3 regions of the Streptomyces sp. NPDC005566 genome follow, and region 3 is predicted to be linked to each of the others. Evidence: predicted binding sites of a transcription regulator. Region 3 holds the regulator's gene; each other region holds the start of a gene.
The links. The regulator HrcA, encoded in region 3, represses chaperone genes, less so after heat shock. The targets are predictions, from matches to a motif close to TTNGCACTCNGNNNNNCNGAGTGCNAA.
Positions count from the first base shown of each region.

Region 1 (7,152 bases), on a different contig from region 3:
GGCCTGACCGAGGACGAGCGCGAGGAGCTGATGGGCCGCGCCCGCAACCGCCTGATCTCGGCCCACCCGGTCGCCACCCAGGGCCCCGGACACACCTGACACCCGCTACGAATCGGTCGGCGCAGAAACGTTTCTTCGCACCTGCCGCACCCCGCCCGGACGCAGCGCACCGGGTGCGACGGGCGTCGGCCGTGCCCGCTCAGCGCGCGGCCGCCAGGGACAGCTGATCCAGGGTGGCCGCCACCGCCGGGACCCGGGCCAGGTCAGGCAGGGTCAGCGCGACGATCTCCCGCTCCACGGCCGGCTCCACCATGACGGTGCGGGCCCCCTTGGGGCGTACGGACTCGATCGCCAGCTCCGGCAGGACCGCGACGCCGAGCCCCGCCCCGACCAGGCCGATCACCGCCGGGTAGTCGTCCGTCGCGAAATCGATCCGGGGGGTGAATCCGGACGCCTCGCAGACCTCCACCAGCTGACGCCGGCATCGCGGGCAGCCCGCGATCCACGGCTCGTCGGCCAGCTCGCCGATGCCCACCGAGTCCGCCCCCGCCAGCCGGTGCCCCTCGGGCACCAGGCCGATCAGCCGGTCCGCGAGCAGCGGGCGCACCACCAGGTCGTCCCACTCGCCGCCGGTCACCCCGTAGCGGAACGCCAGCGCGATGTCGCAGTCCCCGTCGCGCAGCATCTCCACCGACCTCGGCGGCTCGGCCTCGACGAGCGAGACGCGGGTGCCGGGGTGCGCGGCGCGCAGGGCCGCCAGGGCCCCCGGCACGAGGGTGGAGCTCCCGCTCGGGAACGAGACGAGCCGGACCCGGCCTGCCCGCAGGCCGGCGATCGCGGCCACCTCCTCCTCCGCCGCGGTCAGGCCCGCGAGGATGCCGGACGCGTGGCGTACCAGCGCCTCGCCGGCCTGGGTGAGCCTCATCTCGCGTCCGGTACGGATCAGCAGCGGGGTGCCCGTCGAGGACTCCAGGGCCTTCATCTGCTGGCTGACGGCGGGCTGGGTGCAGCCCAGGTCGCGCGCGGCGGCGGAGAACGAACCGGTGGTGGCCACGGCGCGCAGGACACGGAGATGACGGGCTTCGATCACCCCTCAACCATAAGCGAGTCTTGAGGTATCAGCTGATTTATCATGAACATCTTTGAGGGTCGAATGGTTAGCGTGTACACATGAAGCTGCTGACTGTGAATCTGGGACGTCCCAAGGCCTCCGAGCACACCCAGAGCCCCGGCGGGGTCACGGGGATCGACAAGCGCCCGGCCGACGGCCCCGTACGGGTCTGCGACCCCGGCCCCAAAGGCACGGGCGCCAGCGGTCTGGCCGGTGACACGGTCTGCGATCTGCGGTTCCACGGCGGCTCCGACCAGGCGGTGTACGCCTTCGCCCGCGAGGAGCTCGACACCTGGGAGAAGGAGCTGGGCCGCACCCTGCCCAACGGCACGTTCGGCGAGAACCTGACGACCCTCGGCCTGCCGGTGAGCACCGCCAGGATCGGCGAGCGCTGGCTGGTCGGCGGCGAGCTGCTCCTGGAGGTGACCTCGGGCCGCATTCCGTGCCGTACGTTCGCGGGTCACCTGGGCGAGAAGGGCTGGATCGGCCGGTTCACGCGTGAGGCGGCCACCGGCGCCTATCTGCGCGTGATCGAACCGGGGACGATACGTTCCGGGGACCCGGTCGCGATCGTGCACCGCCCGGACCACGAGGTCACCGCCGCTCTGCAGTTCCGGGCGGTCACGACCGAACGGGGGCTGCTGCCACAGCTGTTGGCCGCCGGGGACGCACTGCACCCGGAGGCACTGCGCCAGGCCCGGGAGTACGCGGCGAAGAACGGGTCATGACCACCACCCGGGCGGATGAACGGCCCGCGGTCACCGGGCACTAACGTGCCGCGTATGACGACTGCACTGATTACGGGCGCGACGGCGGGGATCGGGGCCGCCTTCGCACGGCGGCTCGCGGGTGACGGGCACAATCTGGTGCTGGTGGCGCGGGACACCGAACGGCTGCGGGTCCAGGCCACGGAGCTGCACGACCGGCACGGCATCGAGGCTGAGGTCCTGAGGGCCGACCTGTCCACGGACTCGGGCATCGAGGCGGTCGAGGCGCGCCTGGGTGACCGCCAGAACTCCGTGGACCTGCTGGTCAACAACGCCGGGTTCGGCAACAAGGGCCGCTATCTGGACGTTCCCATGGCGGCCGAGCTGACCATGCTGAAGGTGCACTGCGAGGCCGTGCTGCGGCTGACCTCGGCCGCGGCGGCCGGGATGCAGGAGCGCGGGCGCGGCGGGGTGGTCAACGTGGCCTCCGTGGCCGCCTTCCTGCCCCGGGGCACGTACGGGGCGTCGAAGGCGTGGGTCGTGCAGTTCACCCAGGGCGCGGCCAAGGACCTCGCGGGTTCGGGGGTGCGGCTGATGGCCCTGTGTCCCGGCTTCGTGCGGACGGAGTTCCACGAGCGGGCCGGCATGGGGACGGGCAACATCCCGGACTGGATGTGGCTCGACGCGGACAAACTGGTCTCGACGGCCCTGGCCGACCTGGCCCGGGGCAGGTCGGTGTCGATTCCCGACCCGCGGTACAAGGCGCTGATGGGCCTGGTGAAGGTGGCGCCCCGGGGCCTGCTGGGCGGGGTGACGTCCCGCGCGGGCCGCACGTACGGCCCCAAGTAGCGGGGCGGCCGGGGCAGTTCCCCGGCCCGCGACCGCGAAACGGCCGAGGCCCGGTGCCCCCGCGACGGGGGTACCGGGCCTCGGCTGCGTACGGGACGTACTAGTGGGAGTGACCGTGGCCGTGACCGGCGTCGGCCTCTTCCTCGGCCGGCTTCTCGACGACCAGGGTCTCGGTCGTGAGCAGCAGCGACGCGATGGACGCGGCGTTCTCCAGGGCGGAGCGGGTGACCTTGACCGGGTCGATGACGCCGGCCTTCACCAGGTCGCCGTACTCGCCGGTGGAGGCGTTGAAGCCCTGGCCCTTGTCGAGCTCGGCGACCTTCGAGGTGATGACGTAGCCCTCGAGGCCCGCGTTCTCCGCGATCCAGCGAAGCGGCTCGACGGCGGCGCGGCGCACGACCGCGACACCCGTGGCCTCGTCGCCGGTCTTGCCGAGGTTGCCCTCGAGGACCTTGACGGCGTGGACCAGAGCGGAGCCACCACCGGAGACGATGCCCTCCTCGACCGCGGCGCGGGTCGCGGAGATGGCGTCCTCCAGACGGTGCTTCTTCTCCTTGAGCTCCACCTCGGTGGCGGCACCGACACGGATCACGCACACGCCGCCGGCCAGCTTCGCGAGGCGCTCCTGGAGCTTCTCGCGGTCCCAGTCGGAGTCCGTGGACTCGATCTCGGCCTTGATCTGGTTGACGCGGCCCTTGACGTCGGCGGACTCGCCGCCGCCGTCGACGATGGTCGTGTCGTCCTTGGAGACGGTGACGCGGCGGGCGGTGCCCAGCACGTCCAGACCGGCCTGGTCGAGCTTGAGGCCGACCTCCTCGGCGATGACGGTCGCACCGGTGAGGGTGGCGATGTCGCCGAGCATGGCCTTGCGGCGGTCACCGAAGCCCGGGGCCTTCACCGCGACGGCGTTGAAGGTGCCACGGATCTTGTTGACGACGAGGGTGGAGAGCGCCTCGCCCTCGACGTCCTCGGCGATGATCAGCAGCGGCTTGGAGCCACCCGCCTGGATGACCTTCTCCAGCAGCGGGAGCAGGTCCTGGATGGAACCGATCTTGCCCTGGTGGATCAGGATGTACGGGTCGTCGAGGACGGCCTCCATACGCTCCTGGTCGGTCACCATGTACGGGGACAGGTAACCCTTGTCGAAAGCCATGCCCTCGGTGAACTCGAGGTCCAGACCGAAGGTGTTGGACTCCTCGACGGTGATGACACCGTCCTTGCCGACCTTGTCCATCGCGTCCGCGATGAGCTCGCCGACCTGTGCGTCCTGCGCGGAGAGCGCGGCGACGGCGGCGATGTCGGACTTGTCGTCGATCGGTCGGGCGGTCGCGAGGAGCTCCTCGGACACGGCCTTGACCGCGGCGTCGATGCCCTTCTTCAGGGCTGCCGGGGACGCGCCCGCGGCGACGTTGCGCAGCCCCTCGCGGACGAGTGCCTGGGCCAGCACGGTGGCGGTGGTGGTGCCGTCACCGGCCACGTCGTTGGTCTTGGTCGCCACCTCCTTCACCAGCTGGGCACCGAGGTTCTCGTACGGGTCGTCGAGCTCGACCTCGCGCGCGATGGTGACACCGTCGTTGGTGATGGTGGGAGCGCCGAACTTCTTGTCGATGACGACGTTGCGGCCCTTGGGGCCGATCGTCACCTTGACCGTGTCGGCAAGCTTGTTGACGCCGCGCTCAAGGGCGCGACGGGCGTCCTCGTCGAACTTCAGAATCTTCGCCATGGGCTGTACTTCCCTCTCGAACGAACTGCGCCCCTCGCCGCCCGGCTAGGTATTTCGCAGGGGGCCAGGGGCGCAGAACACAAGCAAACGTGGGTGAATTACTTCTCGATGATCGCGAGCACGTCGCGAGCCGAGAGGACGAGGTACTCCTCGCCGTTGTACTTCACCTCGGTGCCGCCGTACTTGCTGTACAGAACGACATCGCCGGTCTTGACGTCGAGCGGAAGGCGCTCGCCGTTCTCGAAGCGGCCCGGGCCCACGGCCAGGACGACGCCCTCCTGGGGCTTCTCCTTGGCGGTGTCCGGAATGACCAGGCCAGAAGCCGTGGTCTGCTCGGCGTCGAGCGGCTGGACCACAATGCGGTCCTCGAGCGGCTTGATCGCAACCTTGGAGCTGGTGGTCGACACGATCCGGTCTCCCCCTTCGGAGATCTCACGGGGTTTAACAGTCTGTGGTCGGCGACCAGGTCGATCCGTCGTCGCGGGTGCCGGACCTGCCCTGTCGCGCAGTGGTGCTGGCACTCTCCAGTGGGGAGTGCCAGGCCTGAGACTATGACCGCGATTAGCACTCGGTCAAGCGGAGTGCCAATTCACCACCCGCGCGTGGCGGGCGGACCGGGCCGCCGGACCGCACCGGGCCCGGTACCGAGCGGGATTTCGCACGGTCACCGTACGGACAACGCGGGGGCGCGCCGCGGCGTTCCGTACCTCCAGGACGGCTTGCACGGAGTTCGGCGGAGGCGCGCACGCAGCGCTCCACGGGCACGCGCGCGGGACCGGAACCTTTCAGACGTAGTCCTCCAGCCTGGCCACCGCGTACCCCTTGTCGGTGATCGTCTTCATGACCTGGCGGACCATGTCCGCCATGGATCCCTTCCAGTTCGCACGCCCGCGGAAGTGGGTGAGGATGATGTCGCCGGGGTGCAGGTCCCGGTCCCACTCCCGCCATTCCATGCGGTCGGGGAAAGCCTCCGCGTTCCACAGGGGCACGGCCTCGACTCCGCAGGACTTCGCGATGCGCAGGGTGTCGCGGTTGTAGTTGCCGTACGGCGGCCGGAAGAGGGTGGGCCGCTTCCCGAAGTACTTCTCGATCTTGTCCTGTTCGCCGCAGATCTCCCGGCGCTGATCGGCCTTCGAGAGCCCCGGCAGATAGCGGTGGTTCAGCGTGTGGTTGCTGAGGGTGACGCCGCGCGCCTGCATCTCCTTGAAATAGCCGTAGTTGTCGCTCACCACGTAGTCGCTGAGGAAGGCGCTGTACGGGATCTTCAGCTCCGTCATCATGCGCAGCAGTTCGGGGTCCTTCTCCGCACCGTCGTCCATCGTCAGGAAGACGATCCGTTCCTCGGTCGGAACGGTGGTGAAGACCGGCGGCAGCTCTTCCCCGCCCTCGACCTCGAAACCCTCGCGGGTGGTGATGCGCGGTTTCACGGCGGGCGGCGCCGGTGCAGCCAGTGGGACTTTGGCCAGCCCCCACTTCTTCGCGGCGACCGCGCGGGCGGCCTGCTCCCGCTTCAGCCGCTCGGCACGGGTGTCGACCGCGGGTGCCGGCCCCGCCTGGGCGGCCGCGCCCGGCTGCCCCGCGGCCGGTTTCCCCTGCGCGGCCCCGCGGCCGGACTCCGCCGCGCACCCGGAGGCGACGGCGGCGGCCAGCAGGGCGACCAGAGCTCCGCGGACCGTTCTATGACGCTTTGTGATGTGCTTTTCGTTTTGTCGTACTAGCTGCATGGCGCCGCATCCTGCCAGCAGGTCACCGACCTCCTCCCGCGACACCTCCACCGGAGCCGCCGCGTCCCCCGGCTGGCTCACAATGGAGTCGTGAACGCCGCCCACTCCCCCGACGATCCCGCCGATTCCGCAGACCCCGCCGGTCCCGCGGATCCCACCGGCCCCACAGATCCGCTCGTGGCCTTCGCCGCCCTGCGCAGCCCCGAGGGCACGGCGCTCCTGGACGAACTGCGCGACTACGACCCCGCCCGGGAGCTGGCCACGGCCACCCGGCTGCGCCGCTCCCACCCGGCAGGCCTGGTGTCGGCTGCGCTGGGTCAGGCGCGGCTGCGGCAGCGGGCCGCGGCGAAGTTCGGTGCCGAGGACGCACACCGGATGTTCTTCACCCCGAACGGAGTGGAACAGGCGACCCGGACCTCGGTCGCCACCTACCGCGCCGCACGGTTCGCCGGTCTCGGCGGCGTGCGGAGCGTGGCCGACCTGTGCTGCGGGATCGGCGGGGACGCGATCGCCCTCGCTCGGGCGGGTATCTCGGTCCTGGCCGTGGACCGCGACCCACTGACCGCCGAGGTCGCCCGCGCCAATGCGGAGGCTCTCGGCCTCGACGGCCTGATCGAGGTGCGGTGTGCCGACGTCACAGAGATCGACACCTCCCCGTACGACGCGGTCTTCGTCGACCCGGCCCGGCGCGGCGGGCGCGGCAGGATCTTCGACCCCGAGGCGTACTCGCCGCCGCTCTCCTGGGCGACCGCCGCGGCGCTGAAGGCCCCCCGCGCGGCGCTGAAGATCGCCCCCGGTGTCCCGCACGAGGCGATCGGACCGCAGGCGGAAGCCGAGTGGATCTCGGACGGCGGTGATGTGAAGGAGGCCGTGCTGTGGTTCGGCGAGGGCTTCACCCCGGGCGCCTTCCGGGCCACCCTGCTGCCCTCCCGCGCGACCCTGGTGGCCGCCGCCCCGCTCCCCGCACCGCCCGTCGGCCCCGTCGGCCGCTTTCTGTACGAGCCGGACGGCGCCGTCATCCGCGCCCATCTGGTCGCC
Region 1 covers NZ_JBEXDB010000019.1:106,877-114,028, reverse strand. The annotation lists gene ABZS61_RS27830 (WhiB family transcriptional regulator) at 1-99, shown strand, start outside; gene ABZS61_RS27825 (LysR family transcriptional regulator) at 200-1,090, opposite strand; gene ABZS61_RS27820 (MOSC domain-containing protein) at 1,171-1,839, shown strand; gene ABZS61_RS27815 (SDR family oxidoreductase) at 1,894-2,667, shown strand; gene groL (chaperonin GroEL) at 2,768-4,390, opposite strand; gene groES (co-chaperone GroES) at 4,489-4,797, opposite strand; gene ABZS61_RS27800 (polysaccharide deacetylase family protein) at 5,176-6,114, opposite strand; gene ABZS61_RS27795 (methyltransferase domain-containing protein) at 6,292-7,152, shown strand, end outside.
Region 1: groES (co-chaperone GroES) is a predicted target of HrcA. The motif match lies at 4,952-4,978, and genes of this name have one in related genera.

Region 2 (7,152 bases), on a different contig from region 3:
GTCCACGGCTCGGACCACCCGGTGGCGCTCAGGCCCCCACGACGCCGTCGACGCCTTCACGCAGGAAGTCGGCGTGCCCGTTGTGGCGGCCGTACTCCAGGAGCACGTGCACCATCACCATCCGCAGCGACACCTCCTTCTCCCAGCGCGGCTGGAGGCCCGTCAGGTCCAGGGACCCGGCCTCCCGCTCGATCCGGCGCGAGTTCTCCACCTCGGCCTCCCAGGCGCCGAACGCCTCCTCCCTGGTCGAGGCGCTCGCGTCGTACGCCGCCTGGAAGTCGATCCGGTCGGACCAGACCATGGGCGCCTCGTTGTCCTCGAACACACGGCGGAACCAGGCCCGTTCCACTTCGGCCATGTGCCGCACCAGCCCGAGCAGCGACAGCGTGGACGGGGACATCGACTGCCGCCGCAGCTCCTCGTCGTCCAGCCCCTCGCACTTCATGGCCAGGGTGGCTCGGTGGTAGTCGAGAAAGGCCCGCAGCGTCTCGCGCTCGCTGCCGGAACTCGGCGGCCCGGTCCGGGAGTCGGTGGTCATGGGTATGCGCTCCTCGCGAACGGGTGCAGGGGCCATCAGTATCCGGTACCGGCGAGGGGACGCGACGACGCCGGCCCCCGGGAGGAATCCCGGGGGCCGGCGTCGTACAGGTACTGCGTGGAGCTGCTGATCCCGAGGGGGATCAGAAGTCCATGTCACCGCCCGGCATGCCGCCCGGAGCGGCCGCAGAGGCCTTCTCCGGCTTGTCGGCGATGACGGCCTCGGTGGTGAGGAACAGCGCGGCGATGGACGCGGCGTTCTGCAGAGCGGAGCGCGTGACCTTCGCCGGGTCGATGATGCCCTCGGCGATCATGTCGACGTACTCACCGGTCGCGGCGTTGAGGCCGTGACCGATCGGCAGGTTGCGCACCTTCTCGACGATGACGCCACCCTCGAGACCGCCGTTGACGGCGATCTGCTTGAGCGGGGCCTCCAGCGCGAGCTTGACGGCGTTGGCACCGGTGGCCTCGTCGCCCGTCAGGTCGAGCTTCTCGAAGACGGCCGTGGCCTGCAGCAGCGCGACGCCACCACCGGCGACGATGCCCTCCTCGACGGCGGCCTTGGCGTTGCGCACCGCGTCCTCGATGCGGTGCTTGCGCTCCTTGAGCTCCACCTCGGTCGCGGCGCCGGCCTTGATGACGGCCACGCCGCCGGCCAGCTTCGCGAGGCGCTCCTGGAGCTTCTCGCGGTCGTAGTCCGAGTCGGAGTTCTCGATCTCGGCACGGATCTGCTTGACGCGGCCCTGGACCTGGTCGCTGTCACCCGCTCCGTCGACGATCGTGGTCTCGTCCTTGGTGATGACGACCTTGCGGGCCTTGCCGAGCAGGTCGACGCCGGCGCTCTCGAGCTTGAGGCCGACCTCCTCGGAGATGACGGTGCCACCGGTGAGGATGGCGATGTCGCCGAGCATGGCCTTGCGGCGGTCACCGAAGCCCGGAGCCTTGACGGCGACGGACTTGAAGGTGCCACGGATCTTGTTGACGACCAGGGTCGACAGGGCCTCGCCCTCGACGTCCTCCGCGATGATCAGCAGCGGCTTACCCGACTGCATGACCTTCTCGAGCAGCGGAAGGAGGTCCTTCACGTTGCTGATCTTGGAGTTGACGATCAGGATGTACGGGTCGTCGAACGACGTTTCCATACGCTCCATGTCGGTCGCGAAGTACGCCGAGATGTAGCCCTTGTCGAAGCGCATACCCTCCGTGAGCTCGAGCTCCAGACCGAAGGTCTGGGACTCCTCGACGGTGATGACGCCTTCCTTGCCGACCTTGTCCATCGCCTCGGCGATCTTGGCGCCGATCTCGGTGTCGGCAGCGGAGATGGAGGCCGTCGAAGCGATCTGCTCCTTGGTCTCCACATCCTTCGCCTGCTCCAGCAGAGCGGCGGAGACGGCCTCGACGGCCTTCTCGATGCCACGCTTGAGAGCCATCGGGTTGGCACCCGCGGCGACGTTGCGCAGGCCCTCACGGACGAGCGCCTGAGCGAGAACGGTTGCGGTGGTCGTACCGTCGCCGGCGACGTCGTCCGTCTTCTTGGCGACCTCCTTGACCAGCTCCGCACCGATCTTCTCGTACGGGTCCTCGAGCTCGATCTCCTTGGCGATGGAAACACCATCGTTGGTGATCGTGGGCGCGCCCCACTTCTTCTCGAGGACGACGTTTCGGCCCTTGGGGCCGAGGGTGACCTTGACGGCGTCGGCGAGCTGGTTCATCCCGCGCTCGAGACCGCGCCGTGCCTCCTCGTCGAACGCGATGATCTTGGCCATGTGAAGTGGTCCTCCCGGACAGGGGTGGATTTCTCCGGACCGAGAGGCGCCCGCGACGGACGGCCAGCGTGCTCAGCGGTTCCTTGCCCCGTGAGCCTGCGGGCCTCACCGGCCCGGTCCAAGTTTCTGTCACTCTCACCTGGAGAGTGCTAACGCCAATGATTAGCACTCGACCCCTGCGAGTGCAAGCGTCCCCCTCCAGATGTGGACAACAGTCGGGGGCGCACGAAGACGCACGCAGGGCCCGTACCCCTCTTCGGAGGTACGGGCCCTGCGTGCGTGAGTAGTGTCGTTGGCCGACCGCGCCGAGCTCAGCCGACGGCGAGCTTGACCATGTCCGCCTGCGGCCCCTTCTGGCCCTGCGAGATTTCGAATTCAACTCGCTGACCCTCTTCGAGGGTGCGGTACCCGTCCATCTGGATCGCGCTGTAGTGGACGAAAACATCCGCACCACCGTCGACCGCGATGAAGCCGTACCCCTTCTCCGCGTTGAACCACTTGACGGTGCCCTGAGCCATGCCTAACTCCCCTATTACTGGCCCTTGCACAGGACCGCACTTCGCGGGCCCGGGTCAGAACTCACCCTCCGACAGGAGAGGGTGGCGTGCGCCGGAACGCGTCGACCGCGGCCGAATGTATCTGCCCAACTGCCCTCTGCAACAGGGCAATCGGACGAGAATTCTGGGCACAGCTGAACGCCCGGATAGGTGGAACTCGTGCGATTCCAGGGCAAGTCGGGCCTGACAAAGGCCACTTATGGCGCAAGGAGTTCACGTACTTTGGCTGCTTCTTATCGCGACCGGGCGCATTCTCATATGCGGGCGGCACAGGCAGCGGAGGGGACTTCCCCAACTGTACCGCGCTCAATCATGCAGAATTGCCCCCTCCGCTTCTCTTGCGGAGGGGGCAACGGTGTTCACGCTGTGAAGTCGTACAGGAGGCTCGGCCTCCGCCTCGGAGCTCGGCGGCCGGCCTCCGTCACGGGGCTCGACGGTCGCCCGCAGGCACGTGGCCCGGCGGTCAGCCTCCGGCGACGGCCGGGATGATCGAGATGCCGGCGCCGTCCGGGGTCGCCGTCTGCAGGCCGCCCTCGAAGCGCACGTCGTCGTCGTTGACGTACACGTTCACGAAGCGGCGCAGCTTGCCCTGGTCGTCCAGGACGCGGGCGGCGATGCCCGGGTGATTCGTCTCCAGGGACTCGATGACCTCGGAGAGGATCGTGCCCTCGGCCGGGACCTCGGCCTGACCGCCCGTGTAGGTGCGGAGGATGGTGGGGATACGGACCTTGACGCTCATGGGGTGCCTTCCTTCGGTCTCGGGTGGTCAGCTGGCGGCGAGGCCCGCGTCGCGGAACGCGTCCAGGCTCGGCCGGATCGTGGCCGACAGGCCGGTCGTCGGGGCGACGGCGTCCAGCGTCTTCAGGCCGTCACCGGTGTTCAGGATGACGGTGGTCAGCGTCGGGTCCAGCAGACCGGCGTCGATCAGCTTCTTCGTCACACCGACCGTCACACCGCCCGCGGTCTCCGCGAAGATGCCCTCGGTGCGGGCCAGCAGCTTGATCGCGTCGACGACCTGCTCGTCGTTGACGTCCTCGACGGCACCGCCGGTACGCCGGGCGATGTCCAGGACGTACGGGCCGTCGGCCGGGTTGCCGATCGCGAGGGACTTGGCGATCGTGTTCGGCTTCTGCGGCCGTACGACGTCGTGTCCGGCCTTGAAGGCGGTGGAGACCGGGGAGCAGCCCTCGGCCTGGGCGCCGAAGATCTTGTAGGGCCTGTCCTCGACCAGGCCGAGCTTGATCAGCTCCTGCAGGCCCTTGTCGATCTTCGTGAGCTGCGACCCGGACGCGATCGGGATGACGATCTGGTCGGGCAGCTGCCAGCCGAGCTGCTCGCAGATCTCGTACGCCAGGGTCTTGGAGCCCTCGCCGTAGTACGGGCGGAGGTTGACGTTGACGAAGCCCCAGCCCTCACCGAGCGGGTCGCCGATGAGCTCCGAGCAGAAGCGGTTGACGTCGTCGTAGTTGCCCTCGATGCCGACCAGTTCGCCGCCGTACACCGCGGCCATGACGACCTTGCCCTGCTCCAGGTCGTGCGGGATGAACACGCACGAGCGGAAGCCGGCACGGGCCGCAGCGGCGCCCACCGCACCGGCGAGGTTGCCGGTGGAGGAGCAGGAGAGCGTGGTGAATCCGAAGGCGCGGGCGGCCTCGACGGCGATCGCGACGACACGGTCCTTGAAGGAGTGCGTCGGGTTGCCGGAGTCGTCCTTGACGTACAGACCGCCGGTGACGCCCAGCTCACGGGCGAGGTTGTCGGCCTTGACCAGCTTCGTGAAGCCGGGGTTGATGTTGGGCTTGCTCGCGACATCGGCCGGAACCGGCAGCAGCGGCGCATAGCGCCAGATGTTGTCGGGGCCTTCGGCAATGCGCTTCTTGAGCTCTTCCGGGGAGCCGCTCGGCAGGTCGTACGCCACTTCGAGCGGCCCGAAACAGGACGCACAGGCGAAAATGGGGCCGAGCTCGAAACGCTCGCCGCATTCGCGGCAGGAAAGTGCTGCGGCGGAACCCAGGTCCACGGCAGAAGAATCGGTGTTCGCTGCAACTGTCTGAACAGACATGATGGCGGAGGCCCTTTCTCCTCATCTTCCTCGCGGCGTATTTCGCCACAAGACGGAATTGGCACCTTCCCTACCGTGACCTCGCGGTCGGCAGGAGGGTTGCCGGGACTTCAACGGGCCGTTCCCTCAGTCCCTCTGGATGAGCGCTATGGCACCGGACCATCGATCCGGGCATTTATTCGCGGACCGACCCCGACATGCGAGGGCCATCCGCGTTGTTCAAGACTGTAACCGAAGCCCTGGACGATTGAGATAGTCGTCCGAACCGCGAGATGGATCACATACAGGGAGTATCGACCGTGCTGGAAGAGGTGGAACGCTGGCTGACCAGGCGTTCCTGGTCGGCCGATGACCGCCCGCTCGACCGCCTCACGGCCGCGCGCGCGAGGGATCCGCGCCGCGCCCGGGTGAGCGTCGTCCTGCCCGCCCTGAACGAGGAGGCGACGGTCGGAGCGATCGTCGAGGAGATCCGGCGCGAGCTGATGGAGAAGGTCCGGCTCGTCGACGAACTGGTGGTGATCGACTCCGGTTCCACCGACGCCACCGCCGACGTGGCCCGCAGGGCGGGTGCCAGGGTGGTGCACCGGGACGCGATACTCCCCCGGATACCGGCCGTACCCGGCAAGGGCGAGGTGCTCTGGCGGTCACTGCTGGTGACCAGCGGCGAGATCGTCTGCTTCATCGACGCCGACCTCAAGGACTTCTCCGCGGACTTCGTCTCCGGGATCGTCGGCCCCCTGCTGACCGACCCCGAGGTCCAGTTCGTCAAGGCCATGTACGACCGACCCCTGGGAGAAGCCGCAGGCCAGGGCGGCCGGGTCACCGAACTGGTGGCACGCCCGCTGCTCAATCTGCACTGGCCGCAGCTGGCCGGCTTCGTCCAGCCGCTGGGCGGCGAGTACGCCGTACGCCGCTCCCTGCTCGAACGGCTCCCCTTCCCCGTCGGTTACGGGGTGGAGCTGGGCCTTCTCGTCGACGCCCTGCACACGGTGGGCCTGGACGCGCTGGCGCAGGTGGACGTCGGGGTACGCAAGCACCGCCACCAGGACGGCCAGGCACTCGGCCGCATGGCCGCGGCGATCTACCGCACCGCCCAGCTGCGGCTCTCCCGGGGGCATCTGGTGCGGCCCGTGCTCACCCAGTTCGAACGGAGCGAGAGCGGCTTCGTACCGCGCACCCATGCGGTGGACACCGAGGAGCGGCCGCCGATGCGGGAGATCACGGAGTACGCGTCCCGCCACGCGGCGTGACGTTTCACGGAGGGCTTCGCGTTTGGCGGCTTCCCGAACGGGCTAGGTTCGGGTACATGGTCTCCGAGCACTCTGCCCAGGTCCTCGTCGCGTCCAACCGCGGCCCCGTGTCCTATGCGCTGCGCGAGGACGGCACGCTCGACTCGAAGCGCGGCGGGGGCGGCCTCGTCTCCGGTCTGAGCGCCGTCGAGGACAAGCTGTGGGTGTGCGCGGCTCTGGGCGACGGCGACCGCGAGGCGGTCAGGCGGGGCCAGTCGGAACCCGGCGTCCGCATGCTCGACATCGACGCCGGAGTCCACGACGACGCCTACAACGGCATCGCGAACTCGGTGCTCTGGTTCGTCCACCACATGATCTACCAGACACCGCTGGAGCCGGTGTTCGACGCCGAGTTCCGGCGGCGGTGGGCGTCCTTCGAGGCGTACAACCGCGCCTTCGCCGAAGCCCTCGCCGAGGAGGCGGGCGTGGGGGCGGCGGTCCTGGTCCAGGACTACCACCTGTCGCTGGTGCCCGGCATGCTCCGCGAGCTCCGCCCCGACCTGCGGATCGGCCACTTCTCGCACACCCCGTGGGCCCCCGTCGACTACTTCCGGCTGCTGCCCGACGACATCGGCGAGCAGCTGCTGCGCGGCATCCTGGGCGCCGACCGGGCCGCGTTCCTGACCCGCCGCTGGGCGGACGCGTTCATCAGCTGCTGCACGGAGATCCTGGGCGGCACCGGCCGCACCCGGATCGGGGTGCACGGGCTGGGCGCCGACGCGGACTTCCTGCGCCGTCGCTCCCACGAGGCGGACGTGGACGAGCGGATGGAGACGCTCCGGGAGCAGGTCGGCCCCGGCAGGCGGACGATCGTGCGGGTGGACCGCACCGAGCTCTCCAAGAACATCGTCCGCGGGCTGCACGCCTACCGCGCCCTGCTGGAGGAACGCCCCGAATGGCGTGAGCGGGTGGTGCACGTGGCGTTCGCCTACCCCTCCCGG
Region 2 covers NZ_JBEXDB010000018.1:164,652-171,803, reverse strand. The annotation lists gene ABZS61_RS27045 (DinB family protein) at 29-538, opposite strand; gene groL (chaperonin GroEL) at 681-2,303, opposite strand; gene ABZS61_RS27035 (cold-shock protein) at 2,615-2,821, opposite strand; gene ABZS61_RS27030 (MoaD/ThiS family protein) at 3,324-3,599, opposite strand; gene thrC (threonine synthase) at 3,627-4,922, opposite strand; SAM riboswitch class I at 4,941-5,068, opposite strand; gene ABZS61_RS27020 (glucosyl-3-phosphoglycerate synthase) at 5,222-6,172, shown strand; gene ABZS61_RS27015 (trehalose-6-phosphate synthase) at 6,229-7,152, shown strand, end outside.
Region 2: groL (chaperonin GroEL) is a predicted target of HrcA. The motif match lies at 2,466-2,492, and genes of this name have one in related genera.

Region 3 (7,152 bases):
CCCCTTTTGCCTGCTGGGCCCGCCCAGCAGCTCCGGCCCGTCGGGCCCCTCACCTCTCAATAACCGATGGTGCGTGTGTGGCGCAGGCATTCATGGGGATCGGTACCGGATCCTCCTCAACGGCCTCGGGACATCAGGCAGGAAGGGTGACGAAGTCGATCAATTCCTCGACACGACCGAGGAGTTGTGGTTCCAGGTCCTTGTAGGAGTGCACCTTGGAGAGAATGTGCTGCCAGGCCGCGCCCGTGTTCTCCGGCCACCCCAGCGAACGGCAGACACCCGTTTTCCAGTCCTGGCCCCGCGGCACGGCCGGCCACCCCGGGATCCCCACGGACGACGGCTTCACCGCCTCCCAGACATCGATGTACGGGTGCCCCACGACCAGCACGTCCCTGCCGGTGACCTCCGCGGCGATACGGGACTCCTTGGAGCCCGGCACCAGATGGTCGACCAGGACGCCGAGCCGGGCACCGGGGGCCGGGGCGAACTCGCGCACGATCGCGGGGAGGTCGTCGATGCCCTCCAGGTACTCCACGACCACGCCTTCGATGCGCAGGTCGTCGCCCCAGACCCGCTCGACGAGCTCGGCGTCGTGCCGGCCCTCCACATAGATCCGGCCGGCCCGCGCCACGCGCGCCCGCGCCCCGGGGACCGCGACGGAGCCGGAGGCCGTACGGGCCTTCCCGGCCGGCGCCGAAGCCGCCGGGCGTACGAGGGTGACCACCCGGCCCTCCAGCAGGAAGCCGCGCGGCCCCATCGGGAACACCCGGTGCTTGCCGAAGCGGTCCTCCAGAGTGACGGTCGGCCCCTGGGCCGTCTTCTCGCACCGGATCACCGCACCGCAGAAACCGGTGGCAACCTCTTCCACGACCAGATCGGGCTCGGCGGGGACCTCGGGAACGGGAGCGGACCGCTTCCACGGCGGTGTCAGGTCCGGCTGGTAGCTGCGCATGGCACGACGATAGATCGCCGGCCCCTCAGGACACGCCGAACCGGGCAGCCAGCCGGTCGCGCTGCGCCCGTACGAACGCGGCGTCCACGACGGCCCCGTGCCCCGGCACGTACAGCGCCTCCTCACCGCCCAGGGCCAGCAGCCGGTCCAGCGCGGCGGGCCAGCGGGCCGGGACCGCGTCCGGGCCGGCCTGCGGTTCGCCCGACTCCTCGACCAGGTCGCCGCAGAGCACCACCACGGGAGAGCCCGGCACCAGCACCGCGAGGTCGTGGCCGCTGTGGCCGGGTCCCACGTTGGCCAGCAGCACCTGGAGGCCGCCGCCCAGGTCGAGCGTCCGCTCGCCGCTCACCTCGTGCCGGGGGGCCACCAGGACGTCCGTCGCCACGGCGGCGTCGTGTTCGGTCATCCCGTGACGCACCGCGTCCGCGCGGAGCTCCTCCGCGCAGCGCCCCAGCAGTTCCCTCGTGCCGACCGCCCCGTGGACCTCCGCCCCGGCGAAGACCGCGGTGCCGAGCACATGGTCGAAGTGCGGGTGGCTCAGTGCGATATGCGTCACCCTCCGGCCGAGCAGCCCCTCGGCCCGGGTCCGCAGTTCGGCACCCTCCCGGAGCGTCGAGCCGGTGTCGTAGAGCAGCGCGCCCTCGGTCCCGGCCACCAGCGCGGCCGTCGCGTCCCAGACGGGAAGGCGCCGGCGCCCCGCAACGTTGCTCAACCGCTCCCAGCCGTACTCTTCCCAAGAGGCGTCCATGCGGCGACGCTATCGGCAACGACCTGCACAGTCCTGCGACGGCGTGGCCGGTCGCCCTTGCCCTTCGCCCACCCCGCCCCCGTACACTGACCGGGGGGATTGCTGGCACTCGAATGCACAGAGTGCCAGGCAGACACCGGAGAACCACAGCTGGAGGTGTGCGCGATGCTCAGCGAACGCAGACTCGAAGTGCTGCGCGCCATCGTCCAGGACTATGTCGGCACCGAGGAGCCCGTCGGCTCCAAGGCGCTCACGGAGCGGCACAAGCTCGGGGTCTCCCCGGCAACGGTCCGCAACGACATGGCGGTGCTGGAGGACGAGGGCTTCATCGCCCAGCCGCACACGAGTGCGGGGCGTATCCCGACGGACAAGGGTTACCGGCTCTTCGTCGACAAGCTCGCGGGCGTGAAGCCCCTGTCGTCGCCGGAGCGCCGGGCCATTCAGAACTTCCTCGCCGGGGCGGTCGACCTCGACGACGTCGTGGGCCGTACGGTGCGGCTGCTCGCGCAGCTGACCCGGCAGGTCGCCGTCGTGCAGTACCCCTCGCTGACCCGCTCGACGGTGCGGCACGTCGAACTGCTGTCGCTCGCCCCCGCCCGGCTGATGCTCGTACTGATCACGGACACAGGCCGGGTCGAACAGCGTATGATCGACTGTCCTGCTCCGTTCGGTGAGACCTCTCTCGCCGATCTGCGGGCCCGGCTCAACAGCCGGGTCGTCGGACGCCGCTTCGCGGACGTTCCGCAACTGGTGCAGGACCTGCCGGAGTCCTTCGAGAACGAGGACAGGGGGACCGTCTCGACGGTGCTCTCCGTACTTCTCGAGACTCTGGTCGAAGAGACGGAGGAGCGGCTGATGATCGGCGGCACCTCCAACCTCACCCGCTTCGGGCACGACTTCCCCGTGATGATCCGGCCGGTGCTGGAGGCATTGGAGGAACAGGTCGTGCTGCTGAAGCTGCTCGGTGAGGCCAAGGACTCGGGCATGACCGTACGTATCGGGCACGAGAACGCCCACGAGGGCCTCAACTCCACGTCCGTCGTCGCGGTCGGCTACGGTTCGGGCGACGAGGCAGTCGCCAAACTCGGCGTGGTCGGACCGACCCGCATGGACTACCCCGGAACGATGGGAGCGGTACGCGCAGTGGCACGTTACGTCGGACAGATCCTGGCGGAGTCGTAAGTGGCCACGGACTACTACGCCGTACTCGGCGTGCGCCGCGACGCATCTCAGGACGAGATCAAGAAGGCATTCCGAAGGCTCGCCCGCGAGCTGCATCCGGATGTCAACCCGGATCCGAAGACCCAGGAGCGGTTCAAGGAGATCAACGCCGCTTACGAGGTGCTGTCGGACCCGCAGAAGAAGCAGGTCTACGACCTCGGCGGCGACCCGCTGTCCGCCTCCGGAGGCGGTGGCGCGGGCGGATTCGGACAGGGTGGCTTCGGCAACTTCTCCGACATCATGGACGCGTTCTTCGGCACGGCGTCGCAGCGCGGACCCCGTTCGCGCACCCGGCGCGGCCAGGACGCCATGATCCGACTGGAGATCGACCTCTCCGAGGCGGCCTTCGGCACGACCAAGGACATCCAGGTCGACACGGCGGTCGTCTGTACGACCTGCAGTGGTGAGGGCGCCGCACCCGGCACCTCCGCCCAGACCTGTGACATGTGCCGCGGCCGCGGTGAGGTCTCCCAGGTCACCCGGTCCTTCCTCGGCCAGGTCATGACCTCGCGGCCCTGCCCCCAGTGCCAGGGCTTCGGCACGGTCGTGCCGACGCCGTGCCCCGAGTGCGCCGGTGACGGCCGCATCCGTTCGCGGCGCACCCTCACCGTGAAGATCCCGGCAGGTGTCGACAACGGCACCCGGATCCAGCTCGCGGGCGAGGGAGAGGTCGGCCCCGGCGGCGGTCCGGCCGGCGACCTGTACGTCGAGATCCACGAGCTGTCCCACGCCGTGTTCCAACGGCGCGGCGACGACCTGCACTGCACGGTCACCATCCCGATGACGGCCGCGGCGCTCGGCACCCAGGTGCCGCTGGAGACGCTGGACGGCCTGGAGGAGATCGACATCAGGCCGGGCACCCAGTCCGGACAGTCGGTTCCGCTGCATGGGCGCGGCATCACGCATCTGCGGGGTGGCGGGCGCGGCGACCTGATCGTGCATGTCGAGGTCATGACCCCGACGAAGATGGACCCCGAGCAGGAGCGCCTCCTGCGGGAGCTGTCGAAGCTGCGTGGCGAGGAGCGGCCCACCGGCCAGTTCCAGCCGGGGCAGCAGGGGCTGTTCTCCCGGCTGAAGGACGCCTTCAACGGCCGCTGAGCCGGATCCCGAGCGTCACCCGCACCGCCCGCCGGTTCTCTCCGGCGGGCGGTGCGGCGTTCGGCGGCAGGCCGTACGCCCGGCGGGAAATGGCTGATTCGGCACGCCGCACCGGACGTGGCACGATGCCGTCATGTCCTTGGCACTGACCGATCTCTGCCGGTATCCGATCGTGCAGGCCCCGATGGCGGGCGGCGTCTCCTGTCCGCAGCTCGTCGGTGCCGTCGCCGAGGCCGGGGGGCTCGGATTCCTCGCCGCCGGCTACAAGACGGCGGACGGGATGTACAACGAGATCAAGCAGCTGCGGGGGCTGACCGGACAGCCGTTCGGCGTCAACCTCTTCATGCCGCAGCAGGCGCTCGCCGACCCCAGCGCCGTCGAGGTGTACCGCCACCAGCTCGCGGGTGAGGCCGCCTGGTACGACACTCCGCTCGGCGACCCCGACTCCAGCGGCGACGACGGCTACGAGGCCAAGGTCGCGATACTGCTGGACGATCCGGTGCCCGTCGTCTCCTTCACGTTCGGCTGCCCCGCCCGCGACACCCTCGACGCGTTCGCCGGCGCCGGCACGTTCACCGTCGTGACGGTCACCTCCCCGCAGGAGGCGCGGAACGCGCAGTGGGCGGGCGCCGACGCCGTCTGCGTACAGGGCGTCGAGGCGGGCGGCCACCAGTCCACGCACCACGACGACGCGCAGGCCGGCCTCACCGGCACCGGGCTGCTCTCCCTGATCGCCCAGGTCCGCGAGACCGTACAGCTGCCGATCGTCGCGGCCGGCGGGCTGATGCGCGGCTCCCAGATCGCGGCGGTGCTCGCTGCGGGCGCCGACGCGGCACAGCTCGGCACGGCGTTCCTGGCCTGCCCCGAGTCAGGGGCGCACCTGCTGCACAAACAGGCCCTGACCAACCCGCTGTTCGTCACCACGGCTCTCACCCGGGCGTTCTCCGGCCGCCCCGCACGAGGGCTGGCCAACCGATTCGTCCGGGAGCACGGCCCGTACGCTCCCGCCGCCTACCCCCAGGTGCACCACCTGACCAGTGGGCTGCGCAAGGCCGCCGCCAAGGCCGGCGACGCCCAGGGCATGGCCCTGTGGGCGGGCCAGGGCCACCGGATGGCACGCGAGCTGCCCGCCGGAGAACTCGTGGAACTGCTCGCCACCGAAACGGATGCCGCATGGGCGGCAGTGAGTGGGAGGGGTGCACAGTGACGGCACCGGTCTTTGTTGTCGAACACGTGCCCAGCGGGCCGGAGTTCGTCCTGGAAGGATCCGAGGGGCGGCACGCCGTGTCCGTGAAGCGTCTGCACCCGGGGGAGGACGTCGTCCTGACCGACGGGCGCGGCCGCTGGACGGAGGGCGTCGTACGTGCGGCCGAGGGCAAGGACCGGCTCGTCGTCATGGACCTCACCACGGTGCACGAGGAGCCCCCACCCGCACCCCGCATCACCATCGTCCAGGCGCTTCCCAAAGGTGACCGCGGTGAGGTCGCCGTCGAGACGATGACGGAGACGGGCGTCGACGCGATCGTGCCGTGGCAGGCCTCGCGCTGCATCACGCAGTGGAAGGGCGAGCGCGGCCTCAAATCCCTGGCCAAGTGGCGCAACACGGCACGGGAGGCGGGCAAGCAGTCCCGGCGGGTGCTGTTCCCCGAGGTCGCCGAGGCGATGACGACGAAGCAGGTGGCCGCCCTGCTGGCCGCCGCTGACTTCGCCGGGGTCCTGCACGAGGACCGGGAGAGCGGAAGCGAGCCGCTCGCCACCACGCAACTCCCCGCCGACGGCTCGATCGTGCTCGTCGTGGGACCGGAGGGCGGAGTCTCCCCCGAGGAGCTCGCCGCCTTCGCCGCCGCGGGCGCGCCGTCGTACCAGCTCGGGCCCAGTGTGCTGCGCACCTCGACCGCCGGGACGGCCGCTGCCGCCCTGCTGATGGGACGCACCGGTCGCTGGAGCTGAGGTCCGGCCGCCCGGAAGGTCCGGACGGATAGCATGCCGGTGTACCGATCACGATCACCAAGCGACCGAGGAGGCCGGGCCATGGCGGGAGAGCCGCAGACCGACTGCCTGTTCTGCAAGATCGTTACGGGGGACATCCCGGCGACCATCATCCGCGAGAGCGAAACGACCGTCGCCTTCCGCGACATAAACCCCCAGGCCCCCACACACGTTCTCGTCATCCCGAAGGCGCACTACCCGGACGCCGCCGCCCTCGCCGCGGCCGAGCCGGGGATCGCCGCGGACGTGCTGCGCGAGGCCGGGCTGGTCGCCGCTGACGAGAGGATCACTGAGACCGGTTACCGCATCGTCCTCAACACGGGTGCCGGTGCGGGACAGACCGTCTTCCACGCGCACGCCCACGTCCTGGGCGGACGCGGGATGCAGTGGCCGCCCGGCTAGGGTCTTTCGTCGCACGATCCGAACGAGAGGCGCTAGGAGCCGCACACCGTGTCCGTACGAGAGCTCGTGGTCCTCGGCACCGCAAGCCAGGTCCCGACGCGTCACCGCAACCACAACGGCTACCTGCTGCGCTGGGACGGCGAGGGCATCCTCTTCGACCCGGGCGAGGGCACCCAGCGCCAGATGCTGCGGGCGGGCGTCGCCGCGCACGACATCAACCGGATCTGCGTCACGCACTTCCACGGCGACCACTCGCTGGGCCTGGCCGGGGTGATCCAGCGGATCAACCTGGACCAGGTCCCGCACCCCGTCACCGCCCACTTCCCGGCGAGCGGACAGCACTTCTTCGACCGGCTGCGGTACGCGACCGCCTACCGCCAGTCCGTCGAGCTCACCGAGGTACCGGTCGCCGCCGACGGCGTCCTCGCCACCACGGACGCGTACACGCTGGACAGCCACCGGCTCTCCCACCCGGTCGAGTCCTACGGCTACCGCCTGACCGAACCCGACCGGCGGCGCATGCTGCCCGGGAAGCTCGCCGAGCACGGCATCGAAGGGCCGGACGTCGGACGGATCCAGCGCGACGGCGTCCTGCGCGGCATCCCGCTCGACGAGGTCTCCGAGCAGCGGCGCGGTCAGCGGTTCGCGTTCATCATGGACACGAGACTCTGCGAGGGCGTGCACGCCCTCGCGGAAGGCTGCGACATGCTGGTCATCGAGTCGACCTTCCTCGACGCGGACA
Region 3 covers NZ_JBEXDB010000001.1:442,708-449,859, reverse strand. The annotation lists gene ABZS61_RS02190 (DUF3097 domain-containing protein) at 134-952, opposite strand; gene ABZS61_RS02185 (MBL fold metallo-hydrolase) at 978-1,700, opposite strand; gene hrcA (heat-inducible transcriptional repressor HrcA) at 1,866-2,882, shown strand; gene dnaJ (molecular chaperone DnaJ) at 2,883-4,019, shown strand; gene ABZS61_RS02170 (nitronate monooxygenase) at 4,153-5,226, shown strand; gene ABZS61_RS02165 (16S rRNA (uracil(1498)-N(3))-methyltransferase) at 5,223-5,969, shown strand; gene ABZS61_RS02160 (histidine triad nucleotide-binding protein) at 6,051-6,410, shown strand; gene ABZS61_RS02155 (ribonuclease Z) at 6,459-7,152, shown strand, end outside.